DNA from 4 places in the Oribacterium sp. Sow4_G1_1 genome. Region 1 is predicted to be linked to each of the others. Evidence: predicted binding sites of a transcription regulator. Region 1 holds the regulator's gene; each other region holds the start of a gene.
The links. Region 1 encodes Rex, which represses fermentation and respiration genes when NADH is low (regulators of the CRP and FNR family bind a similar motif). Its sites were predicted from a motif close to ATTGTTAANTANTTAACAAT; they were not measured.
Positions count from the first base shown of each region.

Region 2: rsxC (electron transport complex subunit RsxC) is a predicted target of Rex. The motif match lies at 2,631-2,650, and genes of this name have one in related genera.
Region 3: ACTQ52_RS07305 (flavocytochrome c) is a predicted target of Rex. The motif match lies at 2,163-2,182, and genes of this name have one in related genera.
Region 4: ACTQ52_RS02880 (phosphotransferase family protein) is a predicted target of Rex. The motif match lies at 2,057-2,076, and genes of this name have one in related genera.

Region 1 covers NZ_JBQKLS010000004.1:14,338-19,268, reverse strand. The annotation lists gene ACTQ52_RS03945 (YebC/PmpR family DNA-binding transcriptional regulator) at 1-94, opposite strand, end outside; gene ACTQ52_RS03940 (NAD(P)H-hydrate dehydratase) at 234-1,196, opposite strand; gene acpS (holo-ACP synthase) at 1,168-1,554, opposite strand; gene ACTQ52_RS03930 (redox-sensing transcriptional repressor Rex) at 1,556-2,212, opposite strand; partial or broken gene ACTQ52_RS03925 (amidohydrolase) at 2,407-3,216, shown strand; gene ACTQ52_RS03920 (adenylosuccinate synthase) at 3,358-4,644, opposite strand; gene ACTQ52_RS03915 (phosphate ABC transporter substrate-binding protein) at 4,771-4,931, opposite strand, start outside.
Region 2 covers NZ_JBQKLS010000012.1:18,667-23,597, forward strand. The annotation lists gene glmS (glutamine--fructose-6-phosphate transaminase (isomerizing)) at 603-2,441, shown strand; gene rsxC (electron transport complex subunit RsxC) at 2,766-4,154, shown strand; gene ACTQ52_RS08575 (RnfABCDGE type electron transport complex subunit D) at 4,154-4,931, shown strand, end outside.
Region 3 covers NZ_JBQKLS010000009.1:84,927-89,857, reverse strand. The annotation lists gene ACTQ52_RS07305 (flavocytochrome c) at 85-2,070, opposite strand; FMN riboswitch at 2,388-2,511, shown strand; gene ACTQ52_RS07300 (ECF transporter S component) at 2,721-3,311, shown strand; gene ACTQ52_RS07295 (HAD-IIB family hydrolase) at 3,321-4,142, shown strand; gene ACTQ52_RS07290 (SseB family protein) at 4,278-4,931, shown strand, end outside.
Region 4 covers NZ_JBQKLS010000003.1:39,786-44,716, reverse strand. The annotation lists gene glgB (1,4-alpha-glucan branching protein GlgB) at 1-2,024, shown strand, start outside; gene ACTQ52_RS02880 (phosphotransferase family protein) at 2,140-2,889, shown strand; gene ACTQ52_RS02875 (tRNA threonylcarbamoyladenosine dehydratase) at 3,079-3,846, shown strand; gene ACTQ52_RS02870 (GntR family transcriptional regulator) at 3,970-4,620, shown strand.

The DNA.
Region 1 (4,931 bases):
GCTCATGGCCGATCATGGTGAAAATTTTGCCCTTTGCGGCATCATTCTTTTCCTTCTTAGCACGGATGTTTGAAAACTTGGAATGTCCTGACATAATACTCTCCTCAATTACATATATAAAATTGATCGATGTTTAAATCAAACTCTAGTACTATAACGTAAAAACGGCGTAGAATCAAGCTTTTCTGACATGTTTGCATCTTAGAACGGCGGGCGGGTCGCAGGAATCATCTTCACGCATGCATCACGATTCCGAGCATGTCCGCCGTTTCCCTGGCGAGTACGCCGTGGGTTCCGTGGATATTTGCGGCCTGTCGTCCAGCTTCTGCATGGAGCAGGACGCCGGTGACGGCTGCGTCGAAGGCCATCCTGCGCCAACGCGTACGCTGTTCTTCTGGCGGGACTTCGTTCAGTGCGTCGATCCGGTCAGCGCGCAGGACGGCATAGACGCCGGCGATGGCACCGGACAGGACGTCGCCGGAGCCGCCTTTACTGAGGGCCGGGCTCGCCTCCAGGTTCTGGAAGGCGTGTCCGTCGGCATCCAGGACGATGGTTTCCGAGCCCTTCATCACGGTTATGGTGCCATGTGCCGCGGCCAATGCTTCCGCCGCGTGGGCCGGGCACTGAAGGATCTCCTGTAGCGAAACCGCAGAGAGGCGCGCCATCTCCATCGGGTGTGGCGTGACGACCACCGGGATCTGCCGTGCGATCTGGTCGACGAGCTGCATGAGCTCCGGACGGACGCTCAGGATATTGAGGCCGTCTGCGTCGATCAGCAGAAGCGGGAATTTCCCAAGCCATTTCGACGGCGCTGCATCACACTGCGCTGCGATGGCCTGCAGCAGCTCGCGAACGAGCGTCACGCTCAGCGCCTCGGTGCCGAGACCTGGCCCCAGCACGAGGATGTCCGCCCAGGAGACATTGGCCTCGGACAGGACCCGGAAATTACTGTCCGAATCGTAGCCGGTGAAGATCGCCTCCAGAAGCAGGGACTGCACGATGAGGCGGTTCGACGCAGGGGTCAGGATGCGCACGAGGCCGGCGCCGCTGCGATAGGCGGCGAGACCGGCGAGGTAAGCGGCACCACACATGCCCTCCGAGCCGGCGGCCACGAGGATCTTTCCGTAGGTTCCCTTATTACTGTCGCTCCGGCGTGCCGGAATCTTCTTAAGATAGGTCGTCTTGTCTGTGTCCATCTGTGCCCTCCAGTATGGCAAATGCGATGACGAGCTCCTTCGTGTCGGAGATCGAGACCTGAATCGAACGTCCGCCCAGCTCGTCATACAGTGTGCGGGCAGCGCCGTGAAGCACGACATAGGGTTTCCCGAGTTCATCCCGGAGCACCTCGACGTCGATCGGGCGGAAGCCGCGGAAGCCGGTGCCGAAGCACTTCGCGACCGCCTCCTTACATGCAAAATCACCGGCAAGCATGGAATCTCTTCCAGATGCCTGCCGGCGCTCATGCTCCGTAAAAATACGAGTCTCCGTGCCTGTTCGCCGGGTACTCTCGATACGGCTGATTTCCAGGATGTCGGTGCCGATACCGATCACCATCTTATGCCTCGTCCTCCGCTTCTTTCCGTCCGTAGGCTTCACCCATACGGTAGCTGAGACGCATCAGCGACTCGGAGAGATGCACGTTCTCGATGACGACATCATCCGGAACCTCGAGATCGACGTGCGCGAAGTTCCAGATACCAACGACGCCGTCGGCGATCAGCTGCTCGACTACCTTCACGGCCGGTGTCTTCGGGATGCAGACCGCTGCCATCTTGACATTGGATGCCTTCACGACCTCATCGATCTTCTCCATCGGAAGCACCTCAACATCGCCTACCCGGGTACCGATAACCGTCGGGTCCTGATCGAAGATAGCTCTTACGATGAAGCCGCGCTTTCGGAAATTTGTATAGTTCGCCAGTGCCTGTCCTAAGTGACCGGCTCCGACGATGATCATCTCATGCTCCTCATCGATGTTCAGGATCTTCGCGATCTCATCATGCAGATTTCGGATGTTGTAGCCGTAGCCCTGCTGACCGAAGCCGCCGAAGTTATTGAGGTCCTGACGGATCTGCGACGCCGTGAGCTTCATCCGCTTACTTAATTCGTTCGACGAAATGCGCTCGATCCCCTGATCCATGAGATCCTCGAGATATCGATAATATCTAGGAAGTCTCTGGATAACCGCCTGTGATATTTCTTTCTTTGCCATGTTAATACGCTCTCCTGTGATATGATTTTGTAGATATTGCATACAAAATCATAGATTTCGTTCTAAATTATACAATCCTGTGAAATAGATGTCAAAGGCAAGTTGTAGAATTCTTAACAATTATATTGTTAAATAAGTATAAATAATAATCTTTTGTTTTCTATATTTTACAAGCACTTCCGCTGCCCTGTATAATGGGCTCATCAAAAAACGGAGGTGCTTTTAATTTGAAGGAAAGATTATTTCAAACGATCGATGGCGTTCGGGAAGAGCTGATCGCGATGGCCGACGATATCTTCGATCACCCGGAAACCGGCATGGAGGAGTTTCATGCCCTTGACGTTCTGACACAGTGGCTTATGCGCGAAGGCTTCGAGGTCGAAACCGGCATTGCGGGTGTCCCGACCGCATTTAAGGCCGTCTTCCACCACGGGAACGGCGGCCCGAACATCGGACTGCTCTGTGAGTATGACGCGCTTCCAGGCCTCGGACACGCCTGCGGTCATCATCTGCAGGGTCCATCCATCCTCGCTGCGGCGAAGGCATTGAAAGAAGCAGACCTGGACCAGGCCTATACCATCACGGTCTACGGAACCCCTGCCGAGGAAAGCATCAGCGGTAAGATCCAGATGATCCGGAACGGCTGCGATTTCACCGATCTCGACGTGGCCTTCATGATGCACGGCGGTCCGAATACGCAGGTGGATGTGAAGTCGCTCGCGAACTCGAAGTATAAGGTAATCTACCACGGCACCAGTGCGCACGCTGCGCTCCGCCCGGAAAAGGGTCGCAGTGCGCTGGATGGCCTCATCCTCGCCTTCCAGGGCGTTGAGTTTTTACGTGAGCACGTCGCATCCGACGTGAAGATCCATTATACAGTCACCAACTGCGGCGGCACACCGGCCAATGTCGTGCCGGCCTATGCGGAGGCGAGCTTCTACGTGCGTTCCTATAACCGCGCTTACCTCGACAACGTCTGCACACGCTTCGAAAAGATTCTCCAGGGCGCGGCGATGATGACCGAAACCGAGGTGGAAATCATCCGCGAGAAGGACATCGTACCCCTTCATCTATACCCACAAAAACGAGGCGCCCATTGCAGTGATGCAATGGGCGCCTCGTTTATACTAGTATTTGTCACGCGATCAGATCTTCGGGGTTCTCTTCAGAATCTCGTGTCTCTCCGGACCATTGGAAACCATGGTGATCGGGGTCTCGATGTGCTTCTCGATGAAGTCGATGTAGTTCTTACAGTTCTCCGGAAGCTCGTCATAGTTCTTGATGCCGCGGATGTCGCAGTTCCAGCCCGGCAGGGTCTCATAGACCGGCTTTGCCTTGTTAAGGAGCGGTGTAACCGGGAAGTCGGTGGTTACCTTACCATCGATCTCATAGCCTACGCAGACCTTGATCTCCTTCAGGTAGCCGAGTACATCGAGGACGGTCAGTGCGACCTCGGTCGCGCTCTGAAGCTGGCAACCATACTTCGAAGCGACGGCATCATACCAGCCGACTCTTCTCGGACGTCCAGTGGTTGCACCGAACTCACCCTTATCGCCACCTCTTCTACGAAGCTCATCTGCCTCCTCACCGAAGAGCTCGGAAACGAAATCACCGGCACCGACTGCGGAGGAATATGCCTTCGTTACAGCGACGATATCCTTGATCTCATATGGAGGGATACCGGCACCGACGGCACCATAGGCTGCGAGTGTGGAGCTGGAGGTTACCATCGGATAGATACCGTGATCCGGATCCTTCATGGTACCGAGCTGACCCTCGAGCAGGACGGTCTTACCTTCCTTCAGTGCCTCACGCAGGAACTTCGAGGTATCGGTCACATACGGTGCGATCATATCTCTCTGACGATGCATCTCCTCGAGGAGCTCGTCGTAGTTGATCTCCGGTGCATGATAAAGCTCACGCAGGATCGCATTCTTGATTTCGATGACCTTGTGCAGACGATCCTGAAGGACCTCCTCATCGAAGAGCTCGCTTACCTGAAGACCGATCTTCGCATACTTGTCAGAGAAGAACGGTGCGATGCCGGACTTCGTGGAGCCATAGCTCTTACCGGCGAGTCTCGCCTCCTCGAGTGTATCGAACAGAACGTGATATGGCATCATAACCTGTGCACGGTTGGATACCAGGATCTTCGGGGTCGGAACGCCGGCGTCGACGATGGACTTCAGCTCTGCACAGAACCTCTCGATATCGAGTGCCACACCATTTCCGAGTACGGATGTGGTGTGATTGTAGAATATGCCGCTCGGCATAAGGTGGAGTGAGAAACGACCATAATTGTTGATGATGGTATGGCCGGCATTTGCGCCACCCTGGAAACGTACAACGATATCCGAGGTCTCGGCAAGCACATCGGTGATCTTGCCCTTGCCCTCGTCGCCCCAGTTTGCTCCAACGATTGCTCTTACCATGTGAATCCTCCTAAGGATAGCATCCGTGTATGGATACTATGGATGTTCTTCACCTTTTTGACACAGTCCATCTCGGGCGTCCTCACCCGGATGTATGTGAGAGATTCGTGACCAGAACATCCTGCATTATTTTTTGTTTGTCAGTTTCGTGAACCAGATGAAGATGTAGATCACCACCGGTACGACGACCAGACAGAATAAACAGGCCAGAAGGTACTGGTTCGCTCCGGTCACCGCGAAATACAGTACGGCGACGAGGAGAAACGCGATGATGACCAGTGCGAGAA
Region 2 (4,931 bases), on a different contig from region 1:
CATTTTCCTTAGCACCCTCTGCAACGCTGAGTTTTCATGAAGAAAACTCAGCGATTGCAGAGGGCCTAGTGCCGCTTAGGGTCCCCGGCTTAGATTTCACCGGTCTCGTAGTACTGTGTTTTCGGCTGTTGTCCGCCGAGCCACGTCTGAACAGTACTGTGTTTCTGTTGCCGTTCTCCGGGGTATGGGCACCGGGCATGATTGCACACCGCCTTGCCGCAGACCTCATTTTGTGCTATAGTTTGCGGCAAATGGATCCTTCCGTCTGGAGACCGGTGATCCATTAGCGCCAGGACCGTAAAGGTCGACGAGGATGACAGTCATCGAAAGACTCGGCGGATGCTGTCACGGAGTAGTGATCGTAAGAGGAAAAAGAAAAAGCGGAATCAACACCGTAACAGAAGTTTCCCCACACTGAACAACACCCATACATCCACAGGGCATGCACGCTGCATGCCCCTGTTCTGTACCCACCGCAGCGGCACTGCATGCTATGCGGGCAGCAGAAACACCCGGCAGACCTCCCGGTGATGCCCGCCCTGCTTTCCTGTGCAGAACGCCCGTCGGATGCATGCGTCTGATCAGTGAGAGGAGATTTTTTTATGTGTGGAATTGTAGGATATGTAGGACAGCAGCAGGCAGCACCAATTCTTCTGAACGGCCTTTCGAAGCTCGAGTACAGAGGCTATGACTCAGCCGGCATCGCCGTGCGGAACGAGCAGGGCGAGATCGAGGTCGTGAAGGCAAAGGGACGCCTGAAGAATCTGATGGAGAAGACGAACGACGGCAAGGCGATGAAGGGCACCACCGGCATCGGCCACACCCGCTGGGCGACCCATGGCGAGCCATCCGAGACCAACGCCCACCCGCATATGAGCTTTCATCATAAGGTGGTCGCGGTTCACAACGGCATCATCGAAAACTTCCAGGAAATCAAGGATAAGCTCCTGAAGAAGGGCTATCAGTTCTACAGCCAGACCGATACCGAGGTCGCCGTCAACCTCGTGGACTACTACTATGAAAAGTACGGACAGGGACCGATCGACGCGATCGCACGGGCAATGATGCGGATCCGCGGCTCCTATGCCCTCGAATTCATGTTTATGGACTGCCCGGGGGAGATCTACGTCGCCCGGAAGGATGCACCGATGATCATCGGCGTCGAAGAGGGCGAGACCTATGTCGCCTCCGATGTACCGGCGATTCTCAAGTACTGCAAGAACGTGTACTATATCGACAATTCCGAGATCGCGAAGCTCACCGCCGGAAAGGCCGAGTTCTTCAACCTCGATCAGGAGCCGATCGAGAAGGAGCTCGTCGAGATCAAGATGGATGCGCAGGCCGCCGAAAAGGGTGGCTTCGAGCATTTCATGATGAAGGAGATCTATGAGCAGCCGAAGGCTGTCCGTGATACGATCACTTCCGTCGTAAAGGATGGTCACATCGATCTGTCCGCCGTCGGCCTCAGTGATGAGGAGATCCAGAAGATTTCGCAGATCTATATCGTCGCCTGTGGCTCTGCCTACCATGTCGGTGTCGTGACACAGTACGTGATGGAGGGCCTCGCCCGGATCCCGGTGCGTGTGGAGCTCGCCTCCGAGTTCCGTTACCGGAACCCGATCCTCGATCCGAACGGCCTCGTGATCATCATCAGCCAGTCTGGTGAGACTGCCGATTCGCTCGCCGCACTTCGTGAAGCGAAGGCACGCGGCATCCGGACCCTCGGCATCGTCAATGTCGTCGGTTCCTCCATCGCGCGCGAGGCGGATAACGTGTTCTATACCCTCGCCGGACCGGAGATCGCGGTCGCTACGACGAAGGCATACTCCACCCAGCTCATCGCCGGCTACACCCTCGCCATCGAATTTGCGAAGGTACGGGGCGAGCTCGAGGATGAGCGCTATGCGGCGCTCATCACAGAGCTCGGAACACTGCCGGAGAAGATCGAGCGCATCCTGCTCGATAAGGAGCGTATCCAGTGGTTCGCCGCGAAGCAGGCCAATGCGAAGGACGTGTTCTTCATCGGCCGTGGCATCGACTATGCGATCGGACTCGAGGGCTCGCTCAAGCTGAAGGAGATCAGCTATATCCACTCTGAGGCCTATGCGGCCGGTGAGCTGAAGCACGGCACCATCTCCCTGATCGAGAAGGGCATCCTGGTGGTCGGCATCCTGACCCAGCCGGAGCTCTTCGAAAAGACCGTGTCGAACATGGTCGAAGTGAAATCCCGTGGCGGCTACCTCATGGGCCTCACAAGCTATGGAAACTACAGCATCGAGGATACCGCAGACTTCACCGTCTACGTACCATCGACGGACCCGTACTTCGCGACCAGCCTCGCCGTCGTACCGCTCCAGCTGCTCGCCTACTATGTGAGCGTCGCCAAGGGCCTCGACGTCGATAAACCGAGAAACCTCGCGAAATCCGTCACCGTGGAGTGAGCGGAGCCGAAGCACGGTCCCGTCTCACCATCGGATTCCATGAACCGGGCGCTCGGAAACCGCATGCGTGCAGTTCCGCTGCTTCTCATGCAGAAGAAAGCAGCGGTAAATCTTTAAGAAAAAGTCACCAGACCGGAGAAAAACTCCGAGTTGGTGACTTTTTCCAGTTATTGTCAAATTTTTGTTTATTATGTCATAATTTTAACAAATTTTTTGTTGAAAACATGCACAAAAAGGCGTACATTCGAAGAAAATTCGTTGTCGAGCCTCGCGAATTTGATATAATATATCAGTCTATGATTTTATTTTAGGAGGTATGTGAACATGGGTGTTACCACTTTTAAAGGTGGCGTCCATCCCTATGACGGCAAGGACCTCGCCAAAGATCAGGCGATCGTCGAGCTGAAGCCACAGGGACTCATGGTCTATCCGCTTTCTCAGCATATCGGTGCACCGGCGAAGCCGGTTGTAGCGAAGGGGGATCGTGTCCTCGTCGGACAGAAGATCGCTGAGGCCGGTGGATTTATTTCCGCACCTGTCATCTGCTCTGTATCAGGTACTGTAAAGAGTATCGAGAAGAAGCTGACGGCCGGCGGAGCCATGGTAGACGCAATTGTAGTAGAGAACGACCAGCAGTATGAAGCGATCGAGGGTTTCGGTCAGGCGAGAGACTATACGAAGCTCACGCGTGACGAGATCGTGAATATCGTAAAGGAAGCCGGTATCGTCGGACTGGGCGGAGCAGGATTCCCTACCTCCGTGAAGCTGGCACCGAAGAACATCGATAAGATCGATTATTTCCTCGTAAACGGTGCCGAGTGTGAGCCTTACCTCACCTCCGACTATCGCATCATGCTCGAGGAGCCGGAGAAGATCATCGGCGGCCTCAAGGTCATCCTTTCGATTTTCCCGAACGCGAAGGGCGTAATCGGTATCGAGGACAATAAGCCAGAGGCTGTCCGCACGATGACGGAAGCCGCAAAGGGCGAGTCCAACATCGAGGTTGTGGCACTGAAGACCAAGTATCCGCAGGGTGGTGAGCGCCAGCTGATCTATGCGATTACGGGTCGTAAGATCAACTCCGGTATGCTTCCGGCAGACGCAGGCTGCGTCGTGGACAATGCTGCCACCATGCTCGCCATCTATGAGGCCGTTTGTGAATCGAAGCCGCTCGTTTCGAGAATCCTCACCGTCACCGGTGATGCGATGGCAAAGCCGGGCAACTTCCGCGTGCCGACCGGTATGAACTACCAGGAGATCGTGGATCAGGCCGGTGGCTTCAAGACTGAGCCGGAGAAGATCGTCTGCGGTGGACCGATGATGGGTATTCCGCTCTTTAAGCTGGATATCCCGGTAGCGAAGAACTCGAGCTCCATCCTGGCATTCGCACATGATCAGGTTTCCCATGAGCCGACCACAGCCTGCATCGGCTGCGGCCGCTGTGTTTCCGCATGCCCGGAGAACCTCATGCCGACCATGATGTTCAAGGCTGCACTGAAGAAGGATACCGCCCGCTTCACAGCGCTCGAGGGCATGGAGTGTCTCGAGTGTGGTGCCTGCGCATATGTATGCCCGGCGAAGCGTCCGCTCACCCAGGGCTTCAAGGAGATGAAGCGCCGTGTCGGTGCGGAGCGTAGAGCTGCCGCTGCAAAGGCAAAGGCTGAAGCAGAGGCGAAGGCCGCTGAGAAGAAAGCGGAGGAGGTACAGAAATAATGAGTAAGCTTTTAAATCTTTCCTCAAATCCGCATATTCGTGACAACGTAACGACTGCGGAAATCATGCGCGATGTCTTCATCGCCCTGATTCCGACGACCCTGTACGGTATCATCCAGTGGGGCTTCAACGCTGCACTCGTATGTATCCTGACGGTCGCTGCTGCTGTAATTTCCGAGCTTGTGTATGAGAAGTGCATGAAGCTGCCGATCACCATCAAGGACTGGTCCGCTGCGGTTACAGGTCTCATCCTTGCGCTCAACTGCCCGCCGAATATCCCGGCATGGATTCCATGTCTCGGTGCTGTCTTTGCTATCATCATCGTAAAGCAGCTCTATGGCGGCCTCGGTAAGAACTTCATGAACCCGGCACTCGCTGCCAGATGCTTCCTGCTGATTTCCTTCGCAGGTAAGATGACCAGCTTCACCGGTGTCGGCGCAGATGCACTTTCCGGTGCAACCCCGCTTGCCTTCATGAAGACGAATCCGGATGCGATCGCCAAGGTCGACCTCGGTGCTGCCTTCCTCGGACGTATCCCTGGAACCATCGGTGAGGTTTCGAAGCTCTGCGTACTGATCGGTGCAGCCTACCTCATCATCCGTAAGGTAATTTCTCCGAAGATCCCGCTGATCTACATCGGAACCGTTGCCGTATTCACGCTGCTTTTCGGTGGTCACGGCTTCGACCTTTACTATCTCGCCTGTGAGCTCTGCGCCGGTGGACTGATCTTCGGTGCATTCTTCATGGCGACGGACTATGTTACATCCCCGATCACCC
Region 3 (4,931 bases), on a different contig from region 1:
TCCATCTGCTCGCGCGACAGTTTTTTCTTTTCGCCTATAGCGATATCTGCAAAGCCGAGCGGCTTATGCGTTCTGTTTTCTGCCTTATGCAGCAGCCTTGGTCTCGGCTGGAGTCTCAGCGGTGCCAGCATGGGCAGCAGCGTTCTGACCTGCGATACGGCCGAATACGGTGAAGTCTGCAACTGCGTTTCCGCCGAGACGGTTTGCACCGTGTACGCCTCCGGTAACCTCACCGGCAGCATAAAGACCTGGGATCACAGCATCCTGCTCATTCAGAACCTCGGTGGAGGTGTTGATCTTTACACCACCCATGGTATGGTGAACACCAGCGGTAACCTTGATTGCATAGTATGGAGCAGTGTCAAGCGGCTCTGCGAAGGAGGTACGGTTGAAGTCTGGATCCTTCTTGTCAGCGACATAGCCATTCCACTTCGTCATGGTCTCCTCGAAAGCAGCAGCGTCTACGCCCATCGCCTCTGCGAGTGCCTTGTAATCCTCACCGGTAACGGTGTAGCCCTTCTTGATGTAGCCCTGGATAACGGCAGAAGCGTCTACCATCTTCTGGTCTACAACGAGCCATGAGTAGGAGTCGGTCTGTGCGATCTCTGCAGCAGATACGACATCACGTGTACCAACCTCATCGATGAAACGCTGACCCTCGGCGTTTACGAGGATCGCACCGTCACCACGGAGACCCTCGGTGATGAGTGCAGCGGTGTCATACTGAACGGTCGGGTGAATCTGGATCTGATCCATATCGACGGTAGCAGCACCGACCTCGGTTGCCATCTCGATACCCTGACCCTGGATTCCAGGTGCGTTGGTGGTCATAAAGCCCTTGAGCTCCGGCTTGTACTGCTCAACCATCGCAAGGTTTGCACCGAAACCACCAGATGTAAGAACAACAGAAGCAGCATTTACAGTTACGCTGTTGCCGGTCTTACCGGTTGCGTGGATACCAACTGCCTGATCGCCATCCATGAGGATCTTGTCAGCCGTTGTGTCGAGAAGAAGAGTGATGTTCTCACGATCTTCGATGTTCTTCTCGAGGATCGGGATGAGGTAAGCACCGACAGCGAGGGTCTTGCCGTTCTCATCGACCGGACGGTGGATACGCTTTACGGAAGCACCACCGAAAGAACCAACGTTGTGCATCTCTGCGCCGATGGTGTCGAGCCAGTCGATCGCATCTGCAGACTCACTGCAGAGGGTCTTTACGAGATCGAAGTTGTTCAGGCCCTTGCCACCGATCATGGTGTCCAGCTCGAAGAGCTCTACAGAATCGAAGTAACCGGTCGGGTTTGCCTGATAATCTGCGTACTGCTTCTCGACGGTCTCTGCAAGTGCGGTGATGTCCGCGTTATCTGCGTACTTTTCCTTCGCAGTTGCAAGCTTCGCCTCTACACCGGCATCCTCACCGAACTCGTTCTCATCCTGCCACTTGGTCTTCGCAGCATTGAGACCACCGGTTGCACGTACGGAGTTACCGCCGACCATCGCCTGTGACTCTACGAGCACAACGGTCTTACCAGCGTCTGCTGCCTCGATCGCTGCCGTCATACCGGCACCGCCGGCACCGACGATAACGACGTCTGCGTCGAGTGTCTGATCCTCTGCCTTCGCAGCAGTGGCGATCTCGTTCTCGAAATCAGCCGGATCGAAGCCCGCGCTCTTGATCGCTGCCTTTACAGCCTCGATGATGGCGTTGGATGTATTGGTCGCACCGGAAACGGCGTCTACCTTTACGCTGTTGTTCTCGATCATCTTGCCCGGAATCTCCGCGATGGCCTTATCACCGATACCCTCGGTCTCCTGCTGCTCGGTAACCTCGATCTTGTAGAGCTTATCCTTTGTCATGGTAACCTCTACCGTTACGTCACCGTTGTTTCCCTTCGCTGTACCGGTCGCGGTCACAGCGTCTGCAGGAATCTCGCCTGCTGCCTCTGTCGCAGCAGCGGTCGTCGCTGCCTCTGTCGCAGCTGCCGTCGTCTCGGTCTTGCTGGAACCACACGCTGTCACCAGAAGGCTGGCAGCTGCTGCGAATCCAAGCACCAGATTCATTTTTTTCATGTCTTTTTCCTCTCTCTGTTTCTGCCAATGCTTCCACTTGACACCGGAGCCTATACGTAGTGGAGCGGCATAGATGCGCGCATCCGGCTCCTTTTGATATTTTTTTATCATTGGCGTGGACTACTATAGCATAGAGTAAATTTTTAGTAAATCTATTTACTTACGAAATTAGCTTTAGTAAGTAAAAAAAGTTGTGCTTTTTAAATAAGCGCCTGTGTCAGCAGCAGGCGGGCGGCGCTGGATGTAGACATTGGCCCCTGGAGAAAAAGGGCTTGCGCATCGCGGTGGCATTCGCTAGAATGTAGACGTAATCAAAAATAGTTCTTCAGGGCGAGGTGTGATTCCTCACTGGCGGTAAAGTCCGCGACCCTGCTCACCCGGGCAGGCTGAATCGGTGAAACTCCGGTACCAACAGTATAGTCTGGATGGAAGAAGAGTGTAGTGATGACGATATCTCTGTCCCTGAGTGTATGCTCAGGGACTTTTTTATGCTGGCAGCGGGTTGATCCCGGCGGGCACAGCGATTTTACGTCGCCTCCTTACTCACTTGAAGAATCACGCGTGGCTTTCTGCATGGGACTTGGGCCTGCCTGACGCAGTCCCGGCGTGCCGGAAGAAACGCAGTACACGAAATGTGGAGGAGAAACATCATGAAAGACGTAAAAAACACCCGTTACATCGCCGCGGTCGGTATCCTGTCCGCGATTGCCTTCGTGCTTCAGCTCATCGAGATCCCGGTCCCGATGTTCATGCCGACCTTTATCAAGTTTGACTTCTCGGATCTGCCGGCCCTGATCGGTGCCTTCGCGTATGGTCCGGTCGCTGGTATCCTGATCGAGCTCATCAAGAACCTCCTGCACTCGATGGCTTCCCAGAGCTTCGGTGTCGGTGAGATCTCCAACTTCATCCTCGGTGCCGTGATGACCGCGGTGGCCGGTGGCATCTACCAGCATAAGAAGACGAAGCAGGGTGCCATCCTCGGTTCCCTCGCCGGTGCTGTCGTGATGGGCCTCGTATCTGTTCCGTCCAACTACTTCGTTGTGTATCCGGTTTACTACAACTTCATGCCGGAGGAGGTCATCCTCGCAGCCTACCAGGCACTCATCCCATCGATGAAGAGCATCCTTCAGTGCCTCCTCTGCTTCAACCTTCCGTTTACGATCGTGAAAGGACTTCTTGACGTAGTGATCACATTTGTTGTATATCCTTATATCAGTCCGATTCTTCACGGAAGGAAATAATAGGTATATATGAAAGCACTGTTTTTTGATGTGGATGGCACACTGATCGATGAAGTAAAGCACGAGATCCCGGCGAGCACACTGGAAGCGCTCCGTCGCACACGTGAAAAAGGCAATAAAGTATTTATCAATTCAGGACGTACCGTCGGAATGCTGAAGCGTATCATGGAGATGGTCGAGGTCGACGGTTTCCTCTGTGGCTGTGGCACGGAGCTGATCTATGAAGGAGCGTCCATTTATTATAAGAAGCTTTCGGTGGAGATGAAGCAGCGCATCAAGGACGCATCCGACCGCTATGGTGTCCTCGTACACCTCGAGGGGCAGCATGGCTGGCACTGTCAGCCGTCAGAGAAGCTGCTCCGGGACCATCCGAGATATCAGGCACTCTATGAGAACCTCGCGGGCTTCATCGGAATGGAAGGCGGCATCGATCCGACGCCGTACGACGGGGAGTACGAGATCTCGAAGTTCTGCATCGAGACGGATGACGGCGCCGAGTCCGGACATCCTTCGGATATGGAGGGCTTCCGGGAGGCGTTCGGAGATGAGTTTATCATCATCGACCGTGGACATGGCTTCTATGAGAATGTACCGATCGGGCACGGAAAGGGCGCGGCGGTCGATCGTATCCTCGATTATCTCCATCTGACGCGGGCGGATGCGTACGGCTTCGGCGACAGCTCGAACGACGAGGAGATGTTCCGGGCAGTCGGCCACCCGGTCGCGATGGGACAGCATGATCAGGTGCTCGAGGCCTATCATCCGTTCATCACGAAGCGGGTCGAGGAGGATGGGATCTTCTATGCGATGGAGCAGCTCGGGCTGCTGTGAGGTTCCGGAAGAGGTATGTACGAAACAGGTGCATACCTCTTCTTTTTTTGGTATAATTAATAGTTGTGCGATATTTTATGATATCTGTAAACGATGACATCATGCATTCGGACCATCGTGGTTAGGAGAAGAGACATGGCATTATTTGATTTTTTTGGAAGTAAGCGGAAGGCCGAGGCCGAGCAGAAGATAGAGGAGCAGAAGCAGGAGCAGCATGACGAGGCGGTGGCGCGTCAGCGGGAGGAGCATCCGGAGATGCACTGGCCGGTGATCACGCCGATCAACATGTTCGTGAAGAAGCCGGGCGAGACGCCGGCGGCGGGTTCAGCTGGATCAGGTGCGAACACAGCCGCGGGCAGTGAAAATGCGGCGGCAACGGCGAGCACCGTAAATGCAGGAAATGCTGAGCATACTGCCGAGGCTGCCAACACCGAAAATGCCGGAACGACCGCAGCTTCCGCAGCGACCACTGCGCAGCCGCAGCCGACGATTCTTTCGGATCCGCTGACGCCGGAGCGGAAGGACGAGGTGGGCGCGCTCGTGTATGAGCCGACACTGAAGCCGGATATGCTGAAGGAGCTGAATCTCCAGGAGACGCTTTTCCTCGAGGCGGCCCTTCTCATCGCCCACAAGCAGCATCCGCTTGACAACTACGATCAGAATCGTCAGGTGATCCGTAATCACTTCCTCGACATGGTCCGCGCGCAGGAGAAGATCTATGTGCTCTATGACGCACGCACCGGCTATCCGCTGCTCGACGGCAGCTTCGTCCTCATGTACCTCGACAAA
Region 4 (4,931 bases), on a different contig from region 1:
ATACACAGAAAACCACGGTAAAAAAGAACGCGCGGAAGACCGCGAAAGCGGTTGCGCCGGCGGCACACAAGAGTGCAGCGAAGAAAGAGGAGCAGAGGCCGGTGACGAGCGCTTCGCCGGAAGCATTGGACCCGGTCTTCATCACCGAGCTCGATCGCTACCTCTTCGGCGAGGGCCGTAATTATAAGATTTATGAGAAGATGGGTGCGCACCCGGCGACGCTGCACGGAAAGAAGGGTATGCACTTTGCGGTCTGGGCACCGCATGCGAAGGCCGTTTCCATCGTCTGTGACCGGAACGCGTGGGATGTGGAGGCGAACTATATGCTTCCGCTCGAGACCAGCGGCATCTACGAGGGCTTCATCGAGGGCATGGGCTTCGGTGAGATCTACAAGTTTGCGATTCATACACAGCGTGGCGACATCCTGTATAAGGCAGATCCGTATGCATTTTCCGCAGAGTTCCGTCCGGGTACGGCATCGATGACCGCGGATCTCTCGGGGTATGGCTGGGGAGACCAGAGCTGGATGAGTACGCGCGCGAAGACCCCGACCTTCGCACAGCCGATGGCGATTTATGAGTGTCATCTCGGCTCCTGGCGGAAGAAGAACCGCGAGGAGAAAAACGGCTTCTATACCTATACGGAGGCGGCACATGAGCTCGCGGAGTACTGTAACGATATGGGCTACACCCACGTGGAGCTGATGGGAATTGCAGAGCATCCGCTTGACGCCAGCTGGGGATATCAGGTGACCGGCTATTTCGCACCGACGAGCCGTCATGGCTCTCCGAGGGAGTTCATGTACCTGGTGGATTATCTTCACCAGCATGGCATCGGCGTGATCCTCGACTGGGTACCGGCACACTTCCCGAAGGATGCGCAGGGACTGGCGGATTTCGACGGTACCCCGACCTATGAGTATGCCGACCCGCGGAAGGGTGAGCATCCGGACTGGGGCACGAAGATCTTTGATTACGGTAAGAATGAGGTACAGAACTTCCTCATCGGAAACGCGTTGTACTGGTATGACGAGTATCACATCGACGGACTCCGTGTCGATGCGGTGGCGTCCATGCTCTACCTCGACTATGGCCGCAAGGATGGCGAGTGGGTACCGAACAAGTACGGCGGAAACGGAAACCTCGAGGCCATCGAGTTCTTCAAGCATCTGAACTCCATCATCCTCGGTCGGAAGGACGGCAGCATCATCATCGCAGAGGAGTCGACGGCATGGCCGAAGGTGACGGCGGCGCCGGAGTATGACGGCCTCGGCTTCACCTACAAGTGGAACATGGGCTGGATGCATGACTTCCTCGACTATATGAAGCTGGATCCGTACTTCCGTAAGGGGGCACATAACAAGATGACCTTCGGTATGAGCTATGCTTCCTCCGAGAAGTTCATCCTGGTGCTGAGCCACGACGAGGTCGTCCATCTCAAGTGTTCGATGATCAACAAGATGCCGGGTCTCTATGAGGATAAGTTCCGAAACTTAAAGTGCGGCTACCTCTTCATGTTCGGTCACGCCGGCAAGAAGCTTCTCTTTATGGGACAGGATTTCGCACAGCTTCACGAGTGGGATGAGAAGGTCGCCCTCGACTGGTACCTCACCGAGGAGCCGGAGCACAGGGGCGTGCAGAATTTCATGCGTGATCTCCTCCATATGTACCGGAAGTACCCGGCGATGTGGGAGCAGGACGACAGCTGGGAGGGCTTCGAGTGGATCAATGCGGACGACGCCGACCGCTCGATCTTCAGCTTCATCCGGAAGGATCATACCGGAAAGAACAGCCTTGTCTTCGTCGTCAACATGACCCCGGTGGAGCGTCCGGACTATGCGGTCGGTGTTCCGACGCGCGGCCGTTATACGCTGATTTTCGATGAAAACGGCGCCGTCAGCTCGAAGGACGGACGGAAGAATGCCTACCAGGCGAAGAAGGGCGAGTGTGATGGAAGACCATACCACGTCGCGTACCCGCTCCCGGCGTATGGCTGTGCCGTCTTCCGCTTCCAGTATCATTGAGCCGGTATAGATAAAAAGTTATAACGGGAAAATTTGTTATTAATTTAACAAATTTGTATTCCTTTTATCATGAAGTGTAGTAAAATAGACTCATACTTAAAAAAGGAGAACAACTATGGCTAGAGAATTATTATCGAAAAAAGCGGGCAAGAGTGTTTATCGCGATGGTGATAAGATTCTGAAGATTTTTGAAAAGTCGTTTGACAAGTCAGAAGTTTTTCATGAAGCCTTCGCCCATGCACGTGTAGAGACCATCGAAGGCCTCCATGTACCGAAGATTCTCGGAATCTACGAGGAGGATGGCCAGTGGGTGATCGAGCGTGAGTACATCGCCGGTAAGACACTCGAGGAGCTCATGAAGGAGCATCCGGAGAAGAAGAACGAGTACATCGCACAGATGGTCGATCTTCAGATGCTGATGTTCACGAAGAAGGCTCCGCTGCTTCAGAAGCTGCGCGATAAGCTGACCTACCAGATCAATGGCCTCAACACCATCGATGCAAGCACGCGTTATGAGCTCCTGACCCGTCTCGAGTCCATGCCGAAGCACTTCAAGCTCCTGCACGGTGATTTCCGCCCGGATAACATCATCGTCGCAGAGGATGGCACGATGTACCTCATCGACTGGGTACATGCCACCCAGGGTAACGCAAGCGCCGACGTAGCGAGAACCTACACGACACTCTACCTCGAGGATCGGGATGCGGCAGAGCAGTACTATCAGGATTTCTGCGCGAAGACCAACACCGACAAGGGCTATGTGCACAAGTGGCTTCCGATCGTCGCCGCTGCGAACCTTACGAAGCAGCGTCCGGAGGAGAAGGAGATCCTCGAGAGCTGGCTCAATGTCGCCGACCTGATGTAATCCGCACCGCCTTCGGCACCGGTAGCATAAGCGCACGGTCCGAAGACCTGCAGTTCTGATTGACAGACATCCGAAAAACAGAATATGATAAGAAGCGCTGACGTGATAAACGCCAGCGCTTTTTTGAATTTTAGAATTTTTTAATGGGGTCAGACCCCCTTACGATTTTCTTACGAAAGAGGAGAATTTATGCCAGATCAGTTTTCGAGAACCCGTCTCCTGCTGGGCGCAAAGGCCGTGGATGTCTTACAGCACGCCCGTGTCATCGTCTTCGGTGTCGGCGGCGTCGGTGGTTTCGCAGCCGAGGCCCTCGCGCGTGCCGGCGTCGGTACGATCGACCTCGTGGATAACGATACCGTCTGTCTTACGAATATCAACCGTCAGATCATCGCCACCCACCAGACCGTCGGGCGCTATAAAACCGAGGTGATGGCGGAACGCATCCATGACATCAACCCGGATTGCGTCGTCCATCGACACGAGTGCTTTTTCCGGCCGGAAACCAGTGCGGAATTCCATTTCGAGGAGTATGATTACGTCATCGATGCGGTCGATACCGTGACGGCGAAGATCCAGCTCGTCATGGCCTGTCAGGCAGCCGGTACGCCGATCATCAGCAGCATGGGCGCCGGTAATAAGCTTGATCCTACGAAATTCCAGGTCGCGGACATCTATCAGACCTCGATCGACCCGCTCGCCCGCGTCATGCGCAGAGAACTGAAGAAGCGCAATGTGAAGCATCTGAAGGTCGTATACTCCACGGAAGAAGCATTGACCCCGCTCGTGGAAGAGGAGGATCCTGTCTCCGCCGAGGAAATATCACCGGATGTCGAGCACATCAGCGGGCGCCGCTCGACCCCGGGCTCCGTCGCGTTTGTACCCTCCGTCGCCGGACTGATCATCGGTGGAGAGGTGATCAAGGACCTCACGAAGGAAGCGCAGAGCGCATTACGTTAAATATGCATGAATTTTTCACAGATTTTGCATGGAAAGCTGTACATACAATTCGTAAAAAGCATGATAAGATGATAACAGTATTTTGTATCCGTGATAGAGCGGATGCATACGTATGGGGGGAAAATGAGAGCACCATCAAATCTGAAGGATTTCGTATATAAAAGTATAGAGGCGGATCTCTTGGCCGGAAATCTGCATTCCGGAGATATCATCAATGAGAAGGATCTGGTGGAAAAGTACGGCGTAAGCAAGTCACCGGTGCGCGATGCGCTGATCGCGATGTGTGCCGATGGTATCCTGAAAAGCATCCCGCGTTATGGATATGAAGTGATCACCTATTCGGTAGAGGATGTTTACTCCATGCTGCAGTTCCGTTTCGTTCTGGAAAGTGGATTTATAAGTCGTAAGATTGATACACTGACGGAACGTCAGCTGGATGAACTCGAGCAGCTGAATGAAGACTGCAAGAATGATGAGAGCACACCGTTTGAGCATTGGGCAGCAAATGAAACCTTCCATCTGAAACTTATGAGCTTCTGGCATAATGACTATGCGCTGCAGGAGCTTCGCCTTACGATGAACCGCCTGACCCGTGCATATGCACAGTTTTACTGGAACAGCAATCGGGATGTGCTGCTGTCAAAGGATACCGAGCATCATACCGATATTATTAAAGGTCTTCGGAAGAAAGATGCTGATATGGTTATCGAATTCATCCGTCTCGACCTCCATAACTTCGGTGGCTTCGAGGATTTCTTCCTCCAGGCACGATAAGCGGAATACGAATAAAAGAGCGATATACCGCCGGACAGAGAAGCGAAGCTTCTTCGTCCGGCGGTTTTTCGTAAGAGCTATTCGAGACGTGAACGAATGGCAAAAAGAGGGGAGGCATCATGAAAAACAGTTATTTAAAATTTATGACGATTCTGCCATCTGAAAGGCTATATATCGGATGGATGAAAGTCTTGCGTTTGGACAGAATTTACAAAATATTTATAAATATTTGTCAGTTATTTGGGTGTTCAGACAATATTCTTTGTGATAGTATGTAGTCATGCGTGCTGGTAATATCAGTAGTATGGTTA